Regions from separate parts of the Hippea sp. KM1 genome, predicted to be linked through region 2. Evidence: riboswitches for the same ligand, from Rfam matches in the RefSeq annotation. Region 2 holds a riboswitch; the other holds the start of a gene.
What was found. A riboswitch is a leader RNA that binds a small molecule or an ion and turns the genes downstream of it on or off. The one in region 2 is predicted to bind fluoride.
Positions count from the first base shown of each region.

Region 1: another riboswitch for fluoride. It lies ahead of D891_RS0107565 (respiratory chain complex I subunit 1 family protein); the one in region 2 lies ahead of D891_RS0103470 (dynamin family protein).

Region 1 covers NZ_JAFP01000001.1:1,479,584-1,491,024, forward strand. The annotation lists gene D891_RS0107535 (tetratricopeptide repeat protein) at 1-1,454, opposite strand, end outside; gene glyA (serine hydroxymethyltransferase) at 1,538-2,776, opposite strand; gene rpiB (ribose 5-phosphate isomerase B) at 2,773-3,207, opposite strand; gene D891_RS0107550 (methyl-accepting chemotaxis protein) at 3,436-5,040, shown strand; gene D891_RS0107555 (methyl-accepting chemotaxis protein) at 5,280-6,875, shown strand; gene D891_RS0107560 (sensor domain-containing phosphodiesterase) at 6,995-9,520, shown strand; fluoride riboswitch at 9,588-9,655, shown strand; gene D891_RS0107565 (respiratory chain complex I subunit 1 family protein) at 9,674-10,624, shown strand; gene D891_RS0107570 (hypothetical protein) at 10,621-11,256, shown strand; gene D891_RS0107575 (proton-conducting transporter transmembrane domain-containing protein) at 11,260-11,441, shown strand, end outside.
Region 2 covers NZ_JAFP01000001.1:680,491-691,931, reverse strand. The annotation lists gene ftsH (ATP-dependent zinc metalloprotease FtsH) at 1-624, opposite strand, end outside; gene D891_RS0103505 (radical SAM protein) at 678-1,526, opposite strand; gene D891_RS0103500 (citrate (Si)-synthase) at 1,595-2,899, opposite strand; gene D891_RS0103495 (HAD family hydrolase) at 3,124-3,588, shown strand; gene D891_RS0103490 (MBL fold metallo-hydrolase) at 3,644-4,477, shown strand; gene ade (adenine deaminase) at 4,486-6,105, shown strand; gene D891_RS0103480 (tRNA (adenine-N1)-methyltransferase) at 6,102-6,878, shown strand; gene D891_RS0103475 (cache domain-containing protein) at 7,041-9,623, shown strand; fluoride riboswitch at 9,653-9,718, shown strand; gene D891_RS0103470 (dynamin family protein) at 9,740-11,441, shown strand, end outside.

The DNA of each region.
Region 1 (11,441 bases), 800 kb from region 2:
TCCGGTTTAAGCAGCCGTGCGTATGCATAAATCCTGTCTATGGTATCCATAGACGGCATCTTATAGAACCTATCCAACAGCTTATTTATGCTATCTGCCGCCATCGGTATAGCGAGTTTGTTGTATTTGCTATCACTGTAAAGCTTCTTTAGCTTTGCCATGTATTCCAAGGCCTTGGAGTAATCCTTCTGCCTGTAATTCTTCTTGGCATACACATACAACGCCAAAGAGACCACCTCTGGGTCGTTTTTGTATTTGGCCATAATCTCGTCTATGGTCTTTTTATCCACATCGCCCTTTTTAAGCTTGCCCTCATCCATCAACTTTCTGGCTTTAGCCTTCAGCTTGGCGTCTTTTGAGAACTTCAGGATATATTTACCCCTGTAATTCAGATCATCAAAGTCGCCCTTCTTCAGATCGCACCTCATCCTGTCTATATAGATATGCTCTATTATCTCCTCCTTATGGGTCTGTTCGGCATAAGAAAAGACCCTATTGGCCTCCTTGTAATCCTCATACTCACACAGGGCAATACCCACATCGCCCAACTCAACATAGAACTTCTCAGGATTTATACTCTCCAGCTTCTTCGACATGTAATAATAGGCTAAAACGGCTTTGGCATAGTCTTTTTGTCTGAAGAAACACTCAGCCGATATAAGCATACAAACGGGATAAAACTTACTCTTCTTATCCACATTTAAGAAAACCTTTAAAGCGTTCCTGCACCTGTTCTCTGTGTAATAGCTATAGCCCAACATGAACTCGGCCTTGTAATACCACTCTGTATCGGCATAGTCCTTCATTATGCGTTTATAGATGTTCCTTGCAGACATATACATCTTCCTCTTTATGTATATGTCGGCCATAGAAAACAGCGTCTGGGCAACCGCAGAGTTTTTGGGAGCAAACTTGATAGCAGACTCGTATGTCTTGATGGCCATATCATACTGCTTTAGATTTTTATAGCAATCACCCAACAAGAAATAGGCGTTTATAAAGAAGTTGCTTGAGGGGTATTTCTTTATAATCTCCCTAAAAAAAGCAGCAGCAAGCCTGTAATTCTTTATGTAAAACGCCCTTATACCGCTAAAAAAGAGCATCTCATCGTATGTTTGTTTAAACTTCTGGGTTGGCGAGAATGTATTTTGAGATGTGTAAAACGGTATGGCAATAAGCTCTTGGGGCACACCCTTAAGGGGTTCAGCCTTATGCTTGGCCATCTGCAGGGAGGGTTTTACAATAACCACATCGCCCTGCTTTTCAAAATCGGGCTGATACCCTTTGTTGCACTCAATTACAATCTGCGAGGAGTTGTCGTTGTTCTCTATGTAAAAGCTCTTAAAGTAAGCATCCTTTAAATTTTGGGCTATAAACTCCTTCTTGACCCGCTTGCCAGCAAAAAAGGCCACAAAATACCTACCCTTCACATAGAGATAGGCATCCTGCGGCACCTCGGTCAGCTTAAAGTAAGGGGTTGTGCCCTCCTTATAGAAGGCAAGCTCAACCCCAAAGGCCCTTATGGAAATAAAAAGTATCAGACAGAGTAAAACATAAACTCTTCGCAGAGCTTTTCCACCTCTTTTCTGATTTGGGCATACTTCTTCTCATCGCCCAGGTTGTTCAGCGTCTCTGTAATAAACTCACCAATCTTTTCCATCTCCTTCTCTTTCATACCACGGGTGGTAACAGCAGGCGTTCCTATTCTTATACCGCTTGTAACGAACGGGCTTTTGGTCTCACCCGGCACGGTGTTCTTGTTGACCGTTATGCCGACCTTGCCCAAAGCCTCCTCAGCCTCTTTGCCTGTTATATTCTTATCGGTCAGATCCACAAGCATCAGATGGTTGTCCGTTCCGCCGCTAACCAATTTAAAGCCGTTGTCCATCAACACCCTGGCGAGCGTTTTGGCGTTTTTTACCACCTGTTTCTGATACTCCTTAAACTCATCGGTCAAGGCCTCTTTAAAACAGACGGCCTTGGCCGCAATAACATGCATCAAAGGCCCACCCTGCATGCCCGGAAAGACCATCTTATCTATCGGTTTTGCAAAGAACTCCTTTGTCATAATCATACCACCACGCGGACCCCTCAAGGTCTTATGCGTTGTGGTGGTGACAAATTCGCAATAGGGAATTGGGCTTGGATGTATTCCTGCAGCAACAAGCCCTGCAATATGGGCAATGTCTGCCATCAGATAAGCACCCACGCTATCTGCAATCTCCCTGAACTTCTTAAAGTCTATTGTCCTTGGATAGGCGCTTGCACCGCATACAATCAGTCTTGGTTTAAACTCATCTGCAATGGCAGCAATCTCATCGTAATCGATCAAGCCCGTCTCGGGGTTTACACCGTATCCAAAGCTTATAAATAGCTTGCCTGAGAAATTAACCCTCGAGCCGTGGGTCAGATGTCCGCCGTTTGTTAAATCCATACCAAGCAATCTATCGCCGGGCTGAAGGGTTGCAAGATAGACAGCCATATTGGCCTGAGAACCTGAGTGCGGTTGAACATTCACATGCTCCGCACCAAAGAGCTCTTTAGCCCTATCGATTGCAAGCTCCTCCACAACATCAACATACTCACAACCGCCGTAATACCTCTTATGGGGATAACCCTCAGCGTATTTGTTTGTCATGATCGAACCTTGAGCCTCAAGCACAGCCTCAGATACCAGATTCTCGCTGGCGATAAGCTCAAGGCCATACATCTGCCTCTTCTTCTCATCCTCTATAGCCTTATAAACTTCGGGATCAAAATCCTTCAAAACACTCATAACGCCTCCAAATCAGAGATTTTGTTTATTCTGCGCTGGTGCCTCCCACCATCGAACTCGGTACTCAAGAATATCTTAACCATCTGCTTTGCAATCTCAACACCCGTCGTCCTGCCGCCAAATGCCAGGATGTTGGCGTTATTATGCCTGCGGGCAAACTCAGCAGTGTATGCATCATGGCATAAGGCGCACCTAACACCCTTGATCTTATTGGCTGCTATGCTCATACCGATTCCCGTTCCACAGATTAGTATACCCTTAGAGCCATTTTGTGCAACCCTAATGGCCACCTCTTTTGCTATATCCGGATAGTCGCACGATTCTTCAGAGAAAACGCCGACATCCTCAACCTCTTCACCCAACTCCCTCAAGAAGTCCTTTATCCTTTCCTTCAACTCAAATCCGCCGTGGTCAGAACCTATTACAACCACTTCCTCCCCCTAAACAAATTTTTGCCAAGTTATACCAAAAAATTCTCCAAATTCAAATGAAAGATGGCAAAAAACAGAGTTTCACATGTGAATAATTAACTATATTGACTTTCAGTTTATAATACCTAAATTATTAGCTTAAGAAAACGGTCTTTTAAAGGGATTAAAAGCAAAGGTTATTAACTAACTGATTTTAGAAAATAATAAAAGTTTTTAAGGAGGTGGCATATGTTGGGCAATGTCTCCATTAAAACCCTTGTTATCAGCGGGCTTTCGATAGTTCTATTGGGCTTTGTTGTAATGGTTACAATGAATGTAAGCTTTATCAACAAAAGCAAAAGCCGCCTTGTTAGGGTTTATGCAACCGATTTTAAACAGATAACCGAATACCACAAGATAGAAAGGGGGTTTAACAAAGGGGAGAGATTGCTCATAAAATCATACATAACGAGGGACAGAAAGCTCATCAATCAGGCAAAATCCCAATTCTCATACGCAATAGAAGCAATTGATAGGCTCCTAAACAACCCATCAATTAGCGGCAACGAGAAGCAAAAACTAATCAACTTAAAAAACCTTCTAAATAAACAGCTCACCATCGCACTCAATCAGTTAGAAGAAACCATGAAAACGGGCAACTATTCAGAAGAAGAATTGTCAAAGATGGACAGCATGGCATCAACCATAGAGGCAGCGATCGTAAACATAACAGACTCAAACCTAAACCAGGCCGAAGCATCGCTAAGAAGCGTAATAAAGAGCATAAACAGGAATGCAACAACCACATTCATCGCATACGGCATATTGGCTGTAATACTCATAATCATATTCATCGTTACAAAATCGTATCTAATCAACCCATTAAGCGGTGTTGAAAGTGTTATGAACGAGATAGGCAAGGGCAACCTAAACGCCCGATTCAATGTCTGGACACACAACGAGATCGGCAACCTAAAAAGGCAGTTGAACAACATGGTGGACAACCTGCAAAAGATGGTCAACAACATAAAAGAGGCTGCCGATGCCATGGTAAACCACTCCGCTCACCTATCATCTGCCGCAGTCCAAATGTCTGCTGCCAATGAGGAGGCCACACACGGCATGGACGAGATCGTATCGGCAATAAGCGATACATCCAATGCCATAAACAGCATTGCAACATCCACAGAAAACATCACACAGCTGGCAGAGGCTATAGCCGAGGTCAACAAGAAGATGCTTGAGGATATGGAGAAAAAGGTAAAGAGGATGAACAAAAATGCCGAGCTGGCAGAAAAAACCATGGAGCAGATAAACATCGTCGGCGAATCGTCAAAAGAGATAGGCAAGATCGTCGATGTAATTAGCGATATAGCAGATCAGACCAACCTGCTTGCCCTAAATGCCGCCATTGAGGCAGCAAGGGCTGGAGAGGCAGGACGGGGCTTTGCCGTTGTTGCCGATGAGGTGAGGAAGTTAGCAGAGAAAACACAGCGCTCGACAGAGGAGATCAGGGCCACCATCATAAAGATGCAGAAGGATGTTGAAAAGGCCATAGAGAGAACAGAACAGACAAAGGAGAGCATACTCTCTGAGTCTGAGGCAATAAAGATAAACGAGGAGCATGTAAACGAGGTCGTTGAAAGAACAAACAGAACCATAGACGAGATACACTCAACCAGCGCAGCAACGGAGGAGATATCCGCAACGGTCTCTGAGGTCGACTCACAGATCAAAGAGATGCAAAACGCCATAAGGGAGAATGCAAAGGCAGCAGAGGAGGTGGCAAACGCATCGGTTGAACTGAAAAACATCGCACAAACCGTGCTTGATTTAGTAAACAAGTTCCACTAAGAACCCAAAGGAGGCAGGGGGTAAAAATCTCCTGTCTCCCCGCTTATTCTTAATCTTTTAACCAATTCTCTATTTATACACCGAACATTTTAACTAACCACCTTTTTACAAGTTAACTTGCACTTGACGATATGAGACCAATCGATTATACTTATAATAAGTGAATTAATAACTTATGTAAAATGTTTTTTTTTTTTTGCGATTTTTAGTAAATAAAAAAATTTTTCAGGAGGTGGGCGATGTCGAATGTATCGGTGAAGAAAATGATTGCTGCATTCTTTATCCTCATCATAGCGGGCCTGGCAATAGGGTTCTATGCCACCATAACATCAAGCAAAAGCATCAAACAGAAAACCAGGGTCATATACTCCAGGGATTTGGGTCAGGTCAGCCTGTATAACAAGATAAGGGAGAACTACTCAAAGGCAGAGAAATACCTTCTAAAGGCTTACTTCCTTAAGGATGAAAGAATGCTTAAAGAGGCAGAGAGGTATTTTGAGAAGGTGGATGCGCTTATCGAGAAAAACATAAACAGCGCCAGGATAGGCTCAACAGAAAAGCAAAGACTATCAACCCTAAAATCGGCAATAGACAACCAGTTGAGGGTCGCCTTAGGTCAAATAAACCTCAACTCAAGCAAGATAAGCTATGAGGAGTTCCAGAGATTCGATAAACTTACCCAATCCATAGATGAGCAGATAAACTCTATTCTGGGCAACAGGATCAGTTTAATCAGATCATCAATCACAGGCATCTATAGGGGCTTAAATAACCATGATAGACTGATGTTTGTTGTGTATGCCTCCATTGCAGCGATAGTAATACTGGGCTTTATGGCCTTTACAAAATACCTAATAAAACCGTTAAGCGGCGTTGGTGATGTGCTTAACAAAATCGGGGATGGCGATCTAACCGCCAGGTTTAATATATACACAAACAACGAGATAGGCAAACTCAAAAGAAACATAAACTCAATGGTTGAAAATCTGCAAGCCATGGTAAATGAAACAAAAACGGCATCCGATGCCATGTTAAAGGGCTCATCCAACCTATCATCGACAGCCGTTCAAATATCGGCTGCAAACGAGGAAACATCAAGGGGCATGGAAGAGATAAAAAATGCCATAGAGGATGCAACAAAGGCCATTGAGAGCATAGCAGAATCGACAGAAAACATAACATCCTTAGCCGAAGGGATAGCAGAGATAAATCAAGAGCTGATAAAAGATATGGAAGAGAAGCTCAGAATGATGGAGATCAATGCAAGGTTGGCCGAAAGAACGATGGAACAGATCAATGTTGTCGGCGAATCGTCAAAAGAGATAGGCAAGATCGTCGATGTAATTAGCGATATAGCAGATCAGACCAACCTGCTTGCCCTAAATGCCGCCATTGAGGCAGCAAGAGCCGGGGATGCTGGACGGGGCTTTGCCGTTGTTGCCGATGAGGTGAGGAAGTTAGCAGAGAAAACGCAACTATCAACAGAGGAGATCAGAACAACGATTACGAAGATGCAACAGGATGTGGATAAGGCCATAGAGCAAACCATCAAGACAAAAGAGAGCATACTATCGGAAGCCGAATCCATCGAAAGAAACAGGGAGCATGTAAACGAGGTCGTTGAAAGGACAAACAGAACCATAGACGAGATACACTCAACCAGCGCAGCAACAGAGGAGATATCTGCAACAATGACAGAGATAGACTCCCAGATTGGCGAAATCACAGAGGCAATAAGAGAGAATGCAAAGGCGGCTGAGTCCATAGCATCCCTATCCGTGCAGCTAAAAGATACAGCTCAGAATGTTTCAGACCTGTTAAATAAGTTTAAATAAAGGGTTAAACCTATGGGGGCATGCCTTATAAAATTTAGGGATTTACAACAAAACAAAAAAATAATATAAGGTAGGTTGAGGATTGTTGGGTTAAGAATATTGAGAATAAAAAGCCTGTTATGAAAAGGATAGAGTTTGACGAGGCAACATTAAAGGCCATAAGCAACACAACCATATTCGGCGTGTATGTCTATCAAAAAGACGGTCGATTTGTCTTTGTAAACGACGCATTCTGCAGGCTTGTGGGATACCAGAAGGAGGAGCTTTTAAGCGGCCAGGTAAAGCTTTTGGATCTAATCAAGGATGAATATAAAGAAAGGGCCAAAAGCATCATCGAGCGCAGGGTTGCAGGCGAGTTCTTCTCAAGGGAGTTTAGCGAAATTACATACCTAACAAAGGACAGACAGACAAAGCTTGTTTTAAACTTCGGCTATACAGTCATATACGACTCCAAACCCTCAGGCTTTGTAATCACCGTGGATATAACAAAACAGAAAACCTATGAGATACTATACAAGGCACTGGCCAAGGTAAACGAGTTATCCACTAACATAACCCAGGAGGATGAGATACTCAAACAAACGGTCAGGGTGCTGAATGAGGATGTTGGGTTTGACCTTGTATGTTTAGGGTACGTGGATGAGAAAACCGAACTGTTTAAGGAGAAATACATAGCAGGCAAACAGACATACATAGACATCTTCAGAAACATAAAGATATCGGTGAACCCCGACATACCCGAAGGAAGGGGAAGCATAGGCCGCTCATACAGGGAAAAGAGGATCGTCACCATAAACAACATATACTCAGACAAAGGCATGTCTGCCTGGAGGAGTGTACAGAAGAGGTTTGGTGTCTATTCGGTCTGCTCCATACCGCTTTTCAAAAACGGTGATATCGCCTATATCCTTATTTTGTATTCTAAGATACCTAATATATTCTCAGGCGAATTCATGCACCTGATAAACAGCTTAAGCAAAACCCTTAACTCCACACTGGAAAAGCTCGAAACACAGAAGTGGAAAACCATCCTGGAGGAGGCCGTCAATTTAGGGTTTGAGTTTATCCTCATAGCAGAAGAAGACCTAAAAATAGTCTATGCTAACGACAATGCAACACAGACCCTGGGCTACACAAAGCATCAATTGCTAAACAAGAGACTGAACGAGATAGTATACCAGGAGAACGACAGGGATATAGGCGAGGTTATAGAAAAGCAGGATTATAGCGGCAATTGCCTGGTGTTTAAGCTAAAAACGGATGAGGGCAACATCAAGAAGGCCCTCTTCCACCTATCCAAGGTAAAAACAGACAGAACATACATCATAGCCGCAGGCAAGGACATAACAGAAAACACCGAGTTGCAAAGGCTCATAGAAAACGCCTTAAGGAGGGATAGCATCACAAACCTCCTAAACAGATATGCCTTTACCGAAGCCATAGAAAGATACATAGAAAGGGCCCAATATCAGGATAGATTGGGCGCCGTGGTTGTGCTAAAGCCGATAAACTTCTCCCTGATAAACGAGGTTGTGGGTTTCCAAAAGGGCAACCTGATACTCAAAGAGATCGGCGAAAGGATCAAAAAACACCTAAGAAGATACGACATAATAGCCAAACTGGAGTCCTCCAAGTTTGCCATACTCCTGAAAGATATGAAAAGAGAGGAAGACATACTCGTTATCAGCATGGATCTGATAAGACAACTATCAAAGCCATACGACATAGACGGCCAGAGGTTTAACCTCTCGTTTAATGTGGGCATTAGCATATACCCGATAGACTCAAAAGACCCGATAGGCTTACTGGATAAGGCCGAGATTGCGCTCATCGATGCCAGACTCAAAGGCGAAAACTCCATAGGGTTCTATAAAGAGGAGCTAAAGAGCGAAACCGAAAGGAAACTGAAGATCAACCAGGAATTCCCAGAGGCGTTAAAGAACAAGGAGTTTGTCTTATACTTCCAGCCGTATTTTAGCATAGCGACGGGTGCAATAGAGGGGGCCGAGGTCCTTATAAGGTGGATAAAAAACGGAACCGTCATATCGCCGCTTGAATTCATACCGATCTTCGAACAGACCAGAAACATAGTTAAACTGGAGAACTATATAATCGACGAGGTGGTGGAGCTATTAAGCACTAATTCAATAGACAAACCGCTCTCTGTCAATATATCGGCCACAAGCCTTATGGATGAGGCCTTCACAGAAAAACTCATAGGCTTACAGCCCCAATACAAAAAGCTCATAAACATCGAAATCACGGAGAGGTTGTTTTTAGACAAACCCGGCAGGGCAAGCAGCATACTGCACAAGCTGCGCAATGAGGGTTATAGGGTATACATAGACGATTTCGGAACGGGTTATTCATCGCTTTCCTATATCTCAAACCTCCCTATAGACTGCATCAAGATAGACATCTCATTCGTCAGGCAAATGATGGAAAACCCCAAGACCAAAGCCATTGTGAAAACCATCGTCTATTTAGCCCAGCAACTCAACCTAACCACCATAGCAGAGGGCGTTGAAAGCAAAGAGCAATTAGAAACCTTAAAAGAGATGGGATGCCAGATTGCCCAGGGCTTTTTATTCTCAAAACCCCTACCCAAAGAGGAGTTCTTAAACCTTTTAGAAAAATACCAATAAAGCTAAAGAGTCCTTATGCCAAAGCCAGCCTTGACAAGAAAATAACACTTTGATATAAAAACAGGCGCAGCTTAAAGGCGGTGGAGTTCGCCTTAAACTGCCCTCTCTTTTTGGGCCAATAACTCCTATTAAAAACTATATTTGAGGTGGTTTATGTTGTGGGTTTATAGTGTCATGCAACTGTTCTTTGTGGCCGCCTTTGCACCCTTAATTGTGGGTATTTTCAACAAACTCCTTGAGATTTACCAATCCAAGGAAGGCCCTCCGATCTTACAGCCCTATTACGACCTTGCAAAACTGTTCAGAAAACAGAGCGTCATACCTCAGGTTGCATCGGATCTGTTTCAGGTTGTTCCATACATCACATTCTCCATGTATTTATTCTTAACCCTGGTTCTGCCTATCATTACCGGTTTTCCCTTGATATTTGGCCCGACGGTTGATTTTATCGGCGGCGGGTTGATATTTGCAGCCATAGCAACGCTAAAGAAGCTTGCAGCCTTAGACAGCAGAAACAACTACTCCCACATGGGTGTTTCAAGGGCATCAAGTATCGGCGCACTCTCAGAACCCATAATCGTCCTCATATTCATAACATTCGGTGCCATATCCCACACAAACAACCCCTATGTGGTCAACAACATACTGCAGACATCGACCCATTGGTATGCCTCACTCGTTCACTGGTTTGTTGTATTTGCCTTCTTCATGGCACTATTGATTGAAACGGGCAAATTGCCCATAGAATCCCACACAAACAACGAATTCGGCATGATAGACCAGGCCATAGAGATGGAGTATTCATCCAAGGAGTTGGCGTTTATGAGGTGGGGCAGCTATATAAAGCAGTTTCTCCTTATGAGTGTATTCTTAAACGACTTCCTGTTTCCCTTTTTTCTGCCTATGAAGCCCGATTTTTGGTCTGTTTGCGTCTATAGCGTAATCCATCTAATAAAACTTACCATCCTGGTGTTTATTATTGCAACCATCCAATCCACCATATCCAAATACAAGCTATTCAAAAACTTTGAATATGTGGCCATAGCCTTTTCCTTTGCCCTGCTTGCCATACTGGTCTTTTACACAACCGGAGGTGTCTTATGAAGGATGCCTATATAGTCGTGGGATTTCTGCAGATTATACTCATACTCTTTATGCAGTGGCAGGTGTATCTAAAAAAGATGGTTTTAACATTTGCCGTCTCATCGGTTGCCATAGCGGTGTTGCTGTTTGTGAATTTTCAAATAACACAAGAATTGTCCCTGCTAATTTTGGCTCTGCTTACACTATTTGTCAGAGCCATATTCATACCCTCGTATATCTTGAAAAAACTAAAACCACCCCACAGGGAAAGGGAGGTAAAACAGACAATCCCAACAAGCCTCTCCATCATTATCTCCGTTTTGCTGGTTGTGTTTTCCTATACAATTTACAGAACAGCCCTGTTTAGTAATATTGACATACAGGCAGGCTTCATACCAATAGCCATTATAATCCAGGGCATGTTTTTGATAGCATCACGCAACAATGCATTCGTTCAGCTTATAGGCTATATGGTAATAGAGAACGGCTTGTTCTTGTTCGGTGGATACATGTTTCCCGATCTGCCGTTTGTTATAGAAGGCGGAATACTCTTAGACCTCATAGGCGTTGTTATGGTCTCTGCAATCATAATGAGGCTAAGGGAGGAATCCGTATCCGATGTAATAGACGAATTCGAAGAGTTCAGGGGGTAGGAGATGTTTTACTATTTACCGATAGGGTTTAGCCTAATAGCCTCCATATTTTGCATAACAAGAAGAGACGGTCTGGCCGCTTTAGTATCAACCATTTCAGCAGGTCTAAGCGTTGTTAGCTCATTCTATATACTGAACCTTCAAACGACAACATCCCACCTTTTATTGATAGACGGAAAATCAAA
Region 2 (11,441 bases):
ACCGGCTACAGCCTTTGCAACAAGCGTCTTACCGGTGCCTGGTGCACCAACCAACAATACACCCTTTGGTATCTTTGCTCCTATCTTTGTAAACTTCTTTGGATTCTTCAAAAACTCTATAAGCTCAAGCAATTCATCCTTAACCTCATCTATACCGGCCACATCCTTAAATGTTATGCGGTTTTTTGGATCGCTTACAAACATTCGCGCATTGCTCTTACCAAAGCTTAGCGCCTTACCCCCCTTGTTCATCTGGTTCATGAAATAAAACCACAAGAAGATAAAGACAATCATCGGCGCCCAATAGATCAGTATATTGGTAAGCAGGGAGTTGTTTTGCGGGGGTTTTATATTCACAGCAACACCACTGTTTGCAAGCTTGTCGGCTATCTCCTTAACCTCAGGAACATATGATTTATACCGCTTACCGTCTTTGGTGATTACATAAACATCGTTGCCCTCAAAATTGGCCTTCTTGACCTTGCCGCTATCAATTAGCGATATGAGTTTTGTATAGCTCAGTCTCGCATAGGTGTAATTCTTGTTGTTGAACAGGTTAAACAACAGTATCATCAACACCGCTATAATCATCCACAAAAACGCATTGCGATAAACGGGCGACATCAACACCTCCATGCAGGAATTTGAAAAAATATAGCAAAACAGGAGGGCAAAGTCTATACCTGTTGAATATAACCCTTAAGGCCCAACTCATGGACAAAATCGACTATCTCAAAATACTCATCCGGGCTTATCTTTCTTTTTATGAGCGGATGCAAGAAGGCCTTATATGCCGGAAAGTATTGAAACATCACAGAAACATCGACATCGGGCAGATTGTCCCTTATCCACAGAAGCGCCTTTTTGCTGTTCTCTATGCAACCGGGTAGAACAAGGTGTCTGACAATAAGCCCCTGCTTTGCTATACCATCTTCTAAAACGAGCCTGCCTTTGGTGTTAAACATGGCCTTCAAGGCCCTTGTTGCCACATCAAAATAGTCATTCACACCAGAAAGCTCCATCGAAAGCTTATCGTCGGTGTATTTTAAATCCCCCAGATAGACATCCACATAGCCTTCCAAGGCGTAAATCACCTCTTCCTTATCATACGAACTGGTGTTGTAAACAATGGGAATACTCAAGCCCTTAGACCTTGCAAGTTCAATAGCATCCACAAGCAGGTGAGCAAAATGGGACGGCGTGACAAAATTTATATTATGAGCACCCCTTTTTTGGAGTCTTATCATTATATCGGCAAGCTCATCAATCTCAACCTCCCTAAATGCGCTCTTTAGCTGGCTTATGGGGTAATTCTGGCAATATATGCAGCCCATATTGCAACCGGCAAAAAATATCGTGCCCGATCCGTTTTTACCGCTTATGGGGGGTTCTTCGCCAAAATGGAGGTTGAAGCTTGCTATCTCTAACTTGCTTGAGGTCTTACACAGCCCTCTGCCCCTGCTCCTGTTCGCCTTACAATTCCTCGGGCAGAGCCTGCAGTTGCCCTCAACAAGATACTTTAACATTCTGCCAATAAAAAAAGGGAGGACCCATAACGAGCCCTCCCCCATTTGTTTTTAAGCTGCAAGCCGGATTATTTTGCTCCAGCAAGCTCCTCGAGCATGTCTGTTGTGATGGATTTTGGCCTCTCGATCTGATAGCCAAGACCCCTGTCCCAAACGATGTTTGCTGTAACACCCAAGGCCCTTCCGATACCGAAGAGTACTGTGTAGAAGTCGTACTCCCTTACGCCGTAATGCCACTGGATGCAGCCGGAGTGTGCGTCTACATTTGGCCATGGGTTCTTTACTTTGCCAAGCTGCTGCAAGATTGGAGGAACAACCTGGAACATCAGGTCTACATACTTGAAGATCGGATCGTCTGGCAAGTGCTTCAGAGCGAACTCCCTCTGAGCTGTGTATCTTGGGTCTGTCTTCCTCAAGACTGCATGACCGAATCCAGGAACAACCTGACCGCTGTTCAATGTATCCCAGATGAACTTCTCCATCTCCTCTTTTGTTGGGATCTTGCCGCCCATCTTCTCCATTACGCCCTGGATCCATCTCAAGACCTCCTGGTTGGCCAAGCCGTGCAATGGACCAGCAAGACCGCACATACCAGCAGCATAGGAGTAATAGATGTCGGACAATGCACTTGCTACCAAGTGTGTTGTATGAGCGGAAACATTTCCTGACTCATGGTCGGAGTGCAGGATGAAGTACATCCTTGCAACATCGTCATAAGGCTTATCGATTCCCATCATATGGGCGAAGTTACCACCGAAGTCCAGATTCGGATCGCTTGGAATGTGTGTATCGCCCTTATATTTCATTCTATAGATGTAAGCGCCCAATAGTGGCAATTTTGGCAGAAGATCCATTACATCTTCATACATATACTCCCAAGCATCCATCTTGTTGAACTGGCCGGATGCATACCACTGAGCGAATTTGGAATCCCTCTGCATTGCAAGGATTCCAGCAGCAAACATTGTCATTGGGTGAGTATCCCTTGGCATAGCCCTCAAGATGTCAATTACATACTGAGGAAGCTGCTCCCTCTTCTTCCACTCTGTGTAAACCTCTTCAACATCCTTCTCTGTTGGCAACTCGCCTGTCAACAACAGATAGAAATGACCCTCAACATAGGGCATCTCTGCGCCCTCTGGCTTGGGCAACTTCTCCATTACTTCAGGGATTGTATAACCCCTAAACCTAATTCCCTCATAAGGATCCAGATAGGAGATGTCTGTAATGAGAGCCTTCAAGCCCCTCATACCAGCGATGATCTTGTAAACGGTTACCTCATCGATAACCTTGTCTGCAAACTCCTTGTAGAGTCTGGTGATCCTCGGTCTGTGAGCCTGAATCTTCTCATACAGCTTTTCCTTAATTCCCATGGCTAAACCTCCTTAAAAAATTAATTTTTCTTTACATAAAGCCGTTTACGGCTTATTAAGTTCTCCTCTTGCTGCGCTGTGTCTATCTATAACACTTTTATTAACTTTTGTCAACAGTTTAAATATCTTACTAACAATAAACTTTATCCCTTACAAAAGTAAAGGCCCTTAACCAGAGTTATAGTGGGTTGATTTTTAAGCCTTTCATCGGTATAAATAAAAACATGAATTTTACCGTGGACGGCAAGAGGTTTAATTTTAACTATCTCATATCGGATTACACCGGAACGCTCTCAGAACACTCAAGAATTATCCCCTGCGTTAAAGAAAAAACAGCTCAGCTAAAAAACCTATTTAAAAGAATCATTGTACTAACCGCTGATACGATGGGCAGTGCAGAAAGGGAGCTTTCAAGCCTCAATATAAAGCTAAAAATCATAAACCGGAACACATCCATACAAAAAAGGGAATTCTTAGAATCGATAGGTGCAGAAGAATGCATAGCGATAGGAAATGGCAACAACGACATAGAGATGTTCAAGGTTGCAGGCCTGTCGCTGGCCGTAATAAACAAAGACGGCTGCAACGCTAAGCTGATACAGCACGCAGACCTTGTGTTTAACTCGATATGCGATGCATTAGACGCCCTCATAAACCCCAAGATACTCATATCGCTCTTGCGCAACTAATTGTAAAAAATTAAAAAATCTTATAGAATTGTAAAAAATTTACGGGAGGTTTCTTATGGAGGTAAGAATTACGGTTCTGGCAGAAAACAGCGTCGTTGTGCCATTTGATGTAATTGGAGAGCACGGCTTTGCCGCTTTTGTGGAGACACCGGAGTTTAACTTTCTATTCGACACAGGACAGGGCAAGGCTTTGATAAACAACGCAATAGCGCTAAAGAAGGATCTATCCAGCATAAAATTCCTATACCTATCGCATGGTCATTACGACCACACAGGCGGCATGGTTGATCTGTTAAAGATAAAATCCCCTCTAAAGGTATACACCCACAAGGACGCCTTCTCAAAGAGGTTCTGGTTCAAGGGCGGCATAAAGAAATACATAGGCATACCGTTTGATAAGAAATACTTAGAAAGCTTAGGCGCTGAATTTGTTTATGAGAAGGAGTTTAGGGAGATAGAAAAGGGCATTTTCTCCTCCGGTGAGGTTGAGCGCAAAACGGATTTTGAAAAGATAGACGCAGAGATGAAGGTGGAAAAGGAAAACGGCGAGCTTGTTCAGGATCAGATCTGGGATGATTTCTCCTTAGCAATTGACACATCCAAGGGGTTAATCGTGATTCTTGGTTGCGCTCATGCAGGAATCGTTAACATACTAAACCACTTCATCAACAAAACCGGCAGAAAGGAGATATACGCAGTTATCGGTGGAACGCATTTAGGATTTGCAAACGATGAGCAGATAAACGCAACACTGGAGGTTATAGAGAAATACAACATTCAAAAGCTCGGCGCCTCACACTGCACAGGCCTAACCGTATCGGCCAAGCTTTACAATAAATTAAAGGATAGGTTCTTCTTCGCAGGCGTAGGAAGCGTTTTAGAGGTATAGAGGAAAAAATGGACTTAGCCATAAACAATGCATGGGTTGTCGATTTTGATAAATTGAGATTCGACAAACTAAGCATAGGCATAAAAGACGGCCTTATTGCAAAAATAAGCCCAACGCCCATAAAGGCCAAAGAGGCCATCGATGCAGAGGGGCTTTATCTATCCACAGGGCTTATAGACTGCCATTGCCACATAGAAAGCACGCATTTAACGCCTAAGGGCTTTGCCGAGGCGGTTATTGACAAGGGAACGCTATTTGCCGTTGCCGATTGCCACGAAATAGCCAATGTCTTTGGCAGGAAGGGGCTTGAGTTCTTCATAGACGATGCAAGGGATGTGGATATGCAGCTTAGGTTTGCCGTCCCCTCCTGCGTTCCTGCCACAGGGTTTGCCACAAGCGGCGGCAGGATCGACCCAGACGATGTGGAATACTTCTTGGGCTTTGATGAGGTTGTATCGCTGGGCGAATTGATGAATGTGCCGGGTGTTATAAACAGGGATGAAAAATTCATAAAGATGATAGAGCTTGCCAGGATGCACAACAAAAGGGTTAACGGCCATGCGCCCCATTTAGATGCACAAACACTTAAGCTATACAAAGAGGCAGGCGTTGAGGATGACCATGAAAGCTATGATTACGATGAGCTGAAACAGAAGATAGAGTTGGGCTTTTTTGTATTCATAAGGGAGGGAAGCAGTGAGCATTCAACCAATGAGGCATACAAAATAATCAAAGAATACCCCGACAGGGTTGCCTTCTGCAGCGACGACAAATCGGTGGGCGATATCTTAGAGAAGGGCCATATAGATTACAACCTAAGAAAGGCGATAAGCTTGGGCATTGAGCCTGCTTTGGCGCTTAAGGTGGCATCGTTTAATGGCCTGAAGTATTACGGGCTTGATGAATTTTTGGGGATAAAAGAGGGAAAAAGGGCTTACCTTGTCCTGTTTGATGAGAAATTTATGCCAAAAACATCGATTACAAACGGCAAAATTTACAAATCCATCCACAAAAAGAGCAGTCCACCCGAGGCGTTTTTAAACTCCATCAAGGTAAAAACGCCTATAGAACTGCCCAAAATAAAGCACAAAGGGATAGCAATCGGTCTAAAAAACGGTTCGTTGATTACACAAAAGCTATCCATTGCGCATCAGGAGGAAGAGTTCAACACAAAAGACGACATACTAAAGCTTGTTGTAATAGAACGATACGGGCATAACAACAAAGCGGCCTGCTTTGTTAAGGGGTTTCTGCTAAAAAAGGGGGCTATGGCCACATCGCTTGCCCACGATTGCCACAACATAGTGGCCGTCGGCACCTCGGATGAAGAGATAGAAAGGGCCGTTTCAGCCATAATAGAGATGCAGGGAGGACAGGTTGTTGTAAATAACGATAAAATAACACGCCTTGCCCTGCCTATAGGCGGAATAGTATCAAGCGATGAGCCCGAAAACATAAAAGAATCCGTCATAGCCCTAAAACAAGCCGCAAGGGAACTTGGCTGCGGGCTGGATGATCCGCTTGGCATGCTGTCGTTTCTATCACTTGAGGTCATACCCCACATCAAGCTGACAGACAAGGGCCTGTTTGATGTTGATAAATTCTGCTATATAGAGGAAAATCCATGAATAGACCCAATCAAAACAGCATTATCATACTCTATGACAAACAAAAAGACAAAAAGCACATATTAAACCTTGCAACACTGCCTGACAAATACTCAACGGCAAACGGCATTATAGAAAAGGATCTGATTCTCAATACCGGTTTTGGCAAAAGCATAAAGACCCATTTAGGATATGAATACATACTCCTGCCTGCAACGCTGTATGATTTCATCATGAAAAAACTCAACAGGCTCACGCAAATCGTATATCCAAAGGATGCAGCATACATCGCATTGAGGCTTGATATAAAACCGAACGACACGGTAATAGAATCCGGCATTGGAAGCGGCGCCATGAGTGCGGTATTTGCCCAGATTGTGGGCAGACAAGGCAAACTAATAAGCTATGAAAAGCGGCAGGAGTTCATAGATAACGCCCTTAAAAACCTAAAGAGATTCAACCTCCACGACAGGATAGAGGTAAAGCACAAAGACATTGCAGAAGGGTTCGATGAGGAGAATGTGGATGCCGTTTTTATAGATGTCAAAGAACCCTGGCTTTACCTTGAAAACGCCATAAAGCCCCTAAAAAGCGGCAGGCTCATAGGCGTTTTAGTGCCAACGACAAACCAGGTGTCGCTGGTTTTAAAGGAGATGGAAAGGCTGCCCCTGATAGATGTTGAGGTTAGCGAGATACTGCAGCGCCACTGGAAAACAAACCCGGAAAGGCTGAGGCCGTATGACACCATGAGTGCGCATACGGCTTTTCTCATATTTGCAAGAAAGATTCAGTGAGCCAAAGCTGCATTACTTCAAAAAGTTAAAGGCGTTTCATAAATGAAGCAATTATATATGTTCCTTTGTTTCATGTATAAGAATTAGGAAAAATTATCTTTTGACAATTGCAAAATAAAATACTATAGTTCTCCGAGTAAACTAAAGGAGCCAAGTCTGCAAGTGAAACAGATTAAATTATCCTCCATGATAGGCGTGTTCATAATGCTAAGCATAATCTCTATAACCGTCATTGTTTCTATCGGGTGGGGGTATTTTCTGCTAAATGCAACAAACAAGGCCATCCATTACTTCAACGAGGATGTTCACCTAAAGAGAGAGATAAGGCTTGAGCGATATGAGGTAAGGGATGCGGTAAAGCTGATAAACTCAGAGAGGGAAAAGGCGTATCAGAATGTATTAAAAACCCTAAAAGACAGAACATACAGGGCATACAAGGTGGCAATGAACATATACAACAAATACAAGGGGAAGGAGTCAAAGGAAAGCATAAGGGAGAGGATAAAGGATTCCCTGATGTTCCAAGTGTTTGACAACGGTAAAAGCTATTACTTTATAACCTCCCTAAATGGGGTGGAAATACTAAGTCCTCAGAAAAGCCTAATTGGAAAAAATCTCTTAAAGGATAAACGATATTCAAAATCCGTTCAGCAGGAGATAGATGTCATAAAAAGACAGAAAGAGGGGTATGTTAAGGGAAAATTCATGCACAACGGCAAGCCTCTGCTAAGGATAGCCTTTGTAAAGCTGTTTGAGCCTTACGGGTGGTATATAGGCTCAGGCAAGATGATAACGAATTTAGAAAAAGAGACAAAAGAGCTGACATTAAAGAAGTTAAATACATCCTTTGGAAACTTCAAAAACCCCAGCCTGTTCATAATGGAACTCTCCTTCAAAGGAGAATGTGCAGGAAGGGTTATATTCTATACAGATCCGGCCTTTGAAGGCCACACATGCCTAAAACTCAACGATAAGTCCATAACATACACAAACTCAAAGCCGTGTTTGAAGGACTGCCTTGAAAAGCTGCTAAAGCTGGGTGATCTGACAACAACACTAATCTGGCCGTATCATAAAAACAAACAGCTCAGAGAAAGGATTACATACCTTTACTATTACAAGCCGTATAATTGGATCATAGGCTCATGCGCACCAAGGAACTTTACGGCAGTATTCCCAGATTTTGAGGCAATTATAAAGAAAGAGGCCAAATCCAGCATAAAGAGCCTGTTGTTTATATTCTTTATATCGGCGCTTGCCATAGGTTATCTGTTGTGGCTGTTGATATTCTTAAGGTTTATATACAAACCGATCAAAAAAGATATAGAGACCATACTCAACTTCTTCTCCAATCAAGGATTGGATACAAAGATAGACCCTGGCAGTATAAAAGTAAAAGAGCTTTCACAGATGGCTCAAAGCATCAACGAAACGGCACAAAAGCTACACCAGGCTCAAAAGAAAACCGAAGAGCTTTTGAAAAACTACTCCCTGCTTTTAAAACACATGCCCGAATGCGTTGTGGTTTTAAAAAAGGTCGGTGGGGAATTAACGGTTGAGGATGTAAATGATGCGGCCATGAACTGCAAAGCCATAACAAAATCCGAAAACCTAATAGGCAAGAAAGCCCAGGAGGTGCTTAAAACATACAACACCTTAAAAGACGCCATTGAACTGGTCATGGATAGGGGCTTTAACCTACACACCACCGTAAAGCTAAACGAAGATGAGAATGATGTGTTTGTTGAGGTGGTAAGCTATTCGCCAGAGAAGAACAGAAGCGTCTGCATCTTCAGAAACATAACCCAGATGGTATGCCTATACAGGGCTATAGAGAAACACAAACACCAACTGCAACAGTTCATAGACAAGATAAAAACCGGCATTATAGTCATGGATAAAAACGGCAACATCAAATATTACAACCACCTGGCAAAGAAGCTGCTCTGCTTCGAAGAAAACGAGGAGTTCACCATACAGAGGCTAAAGATACCGGAATCACTAAAGATACGGTTCCTGAAGGTTGTAAAGGGAAGAGAGGACTGCGATGGTTGCGAGACCAATATCATAACAGCCGACGGCAAAAGCAGGTGGTTTGATGTGCATGTCGCAAAAATCAAGATAGATTCAGAACCGGTATTAATCATATCGTTCAACGACATAACACAGAGGTATCTGAAAAACAAGCAGTTGGAGTATTTGAGCCTGCACGATACCCTAACAGGCCTATACAACAGGCACTTCTTTGAAGAGGAAATTAAAAGGCTATTCAACAGAAGGCACTATCCGCTTGCACTGGTAATAATAGACCTAAACGGCTTAAAGATAGCCAACGACCTGCTCGGCCATGAGATAGGCGATAAGCTAATCATGAAGATGGCAGAGATACTATCCACATCAACAAGGGGCAGCGATATAGCAGCAAGAATCGGCGGCGATGAATTTGCCGTTATAATGCCAAACACAAACGAAAACGGGGTGAGGGCGTTTATAGAGAGGATCAAGGCAAGGATAGCAAGCAATAATGAGGTCTCAGAGATCATCATCAGCGCCTCTATCGGATACGCCATCCAAAATGGTCAATTCAGAAAGGCAGATGACCTGATGAGAGAGGCAGACAAAAATATGTATATGGACAAATACTCACCCTCCCGCACAAGAAAGCTAAAAGAGATCATAAAATGGGCAAAGAACCTCAAATCAACGATGAGCCACATAGATGAGGATTACCTGATTAACAGATAATTGAACTTGCCGCCTTTTTAGGGTAATATTCTAAAAAAGGCTATGAGGTTAGCCTAAAAAGCCCCGCCAGCGGGGATGATAACCTCTATCCACATACCAGAACATAGGGGGATGAGATGAATAACATTAAAGAGAGGCTTTTAAAAACCATCGCCACAATAGAGGTTATCACATCAAAAGACTTATCAAAAACAAAAGAGAAGCTTATGAATGAGCAATTCAACCTTGTTGTCATAGGGCAGTTCAAAAGAGGCAAGTCGTCGCTTATAAACGCCTTGCTTGAGGACAACATTGTGCCATCATCCATCCTGCCATTAACATCCATAGTAACGATCATCTCTTACTCAAGCAGAAAGAAGGCCATCGTCAAATTCTTAGACAACTCAGAAAAACAGATAGAGATCAACGAGATCGAAGGATATGTCACAGAGAAGCACAACCCCAAAAACAGGCTCAATGTAAAAGAGGTTCATGTATTACACCCATCACCATACCTAAAAAAGGGCATAAGGATCATAGACACACCCGGCATAGGCAGCGTTTTTAAGCACAACACCGATGTTGCCTATAACTTCTTGCCCTATTGCGATGCGGCAATCTTTGTTATGAGCCCCGATCCGCCGCTTGGTGAGGCTGAGATAGAGTTTTTGAAGAATGCAAAGGCGTTCACAGAAAAGTTCTTCTTTGTGCTCAACAAGATAGACATCGTATCAAAAGACGAGCTAAAAGAGGTTATAGGGTTTAACAAGGGGCTGCTTAAGGAATACATAGAATCGGAGAATATAGAGATCTATCCCATTTCTGCAAAAAACGCACTGAAGGCCAAACAGACAAAGGACGGAGGGTTATTGGAATCATCGGGCATAAAAGAGTTAGAAAACAGCTTGGATAGCTTCATACAGAAAGAGAAGGGCAACATCATAGCGATAAATACGATAAACGCCCTCCTGCGCCACATAAACAACGAGCTAAACGCCTTCGAGATACAGAAGAAAACCCAGAGCCTCTCGCTAAAGAACCTGCAGGAGAAGGCGGATAAATTCCAATCCTTCATTGGCAAGGTAAAAGAGGAGGCAGAGGAGTATGAGTACATCTTGGACAAGCGCATAGAAAAAATTTACGGCGAGCTGGACGATGAGATAGAAAAGTTAAAGGAAAAGCACCTGCCGGGGCTTATAGAGAAGATGCAGAACCATTACAACCAGAAGACAAAAGAAAAGCCGTCCACAGAGGAGTTTGAATCATATATGACGCAAAAAATGAACGAGCACATAATGGAGATATTCAACGATTTTAAGAAGGAACAGTCCGAATCCATCTCATACAGGGTTGAGGCCATATACGATGAGCTGGCAAAAAGGATCAACGAAAAGATAGAAGACATCATCCAGACAGCCTCAACCATATTCGATATAAAGCTAAACACCTATATCGACAAAGAAAGACTAACAGACAAAAGCTATTTTAACTTTATGTTGACCGATCAGATGGGCATACTCAACATCTTTGCAACCACATTCAGGACAAAGCTGCCGTTCTTTATAGGCAAAAAGATAGCATACAGACACATAAAGAACACAACAATAGAGCTATTCGACAGGCACTGCGGAAGGGTCAGGTATGATCTGACAAAAAGGGTAAGGGAGACAACCTTCAGGTTTAAGGATCAGCTTAAGGATAAGCTGGATCTAACGATAGAGGCCATAGAGGGCGCATTAAAGAAGGCCATTGAGATCAAGAAGGAAAACCAGGCAAAGGCCAATCAAATACTAAAAACCATAGAAAACAACACAAGGCTCCTCTTAAAAGAGAAAGAGG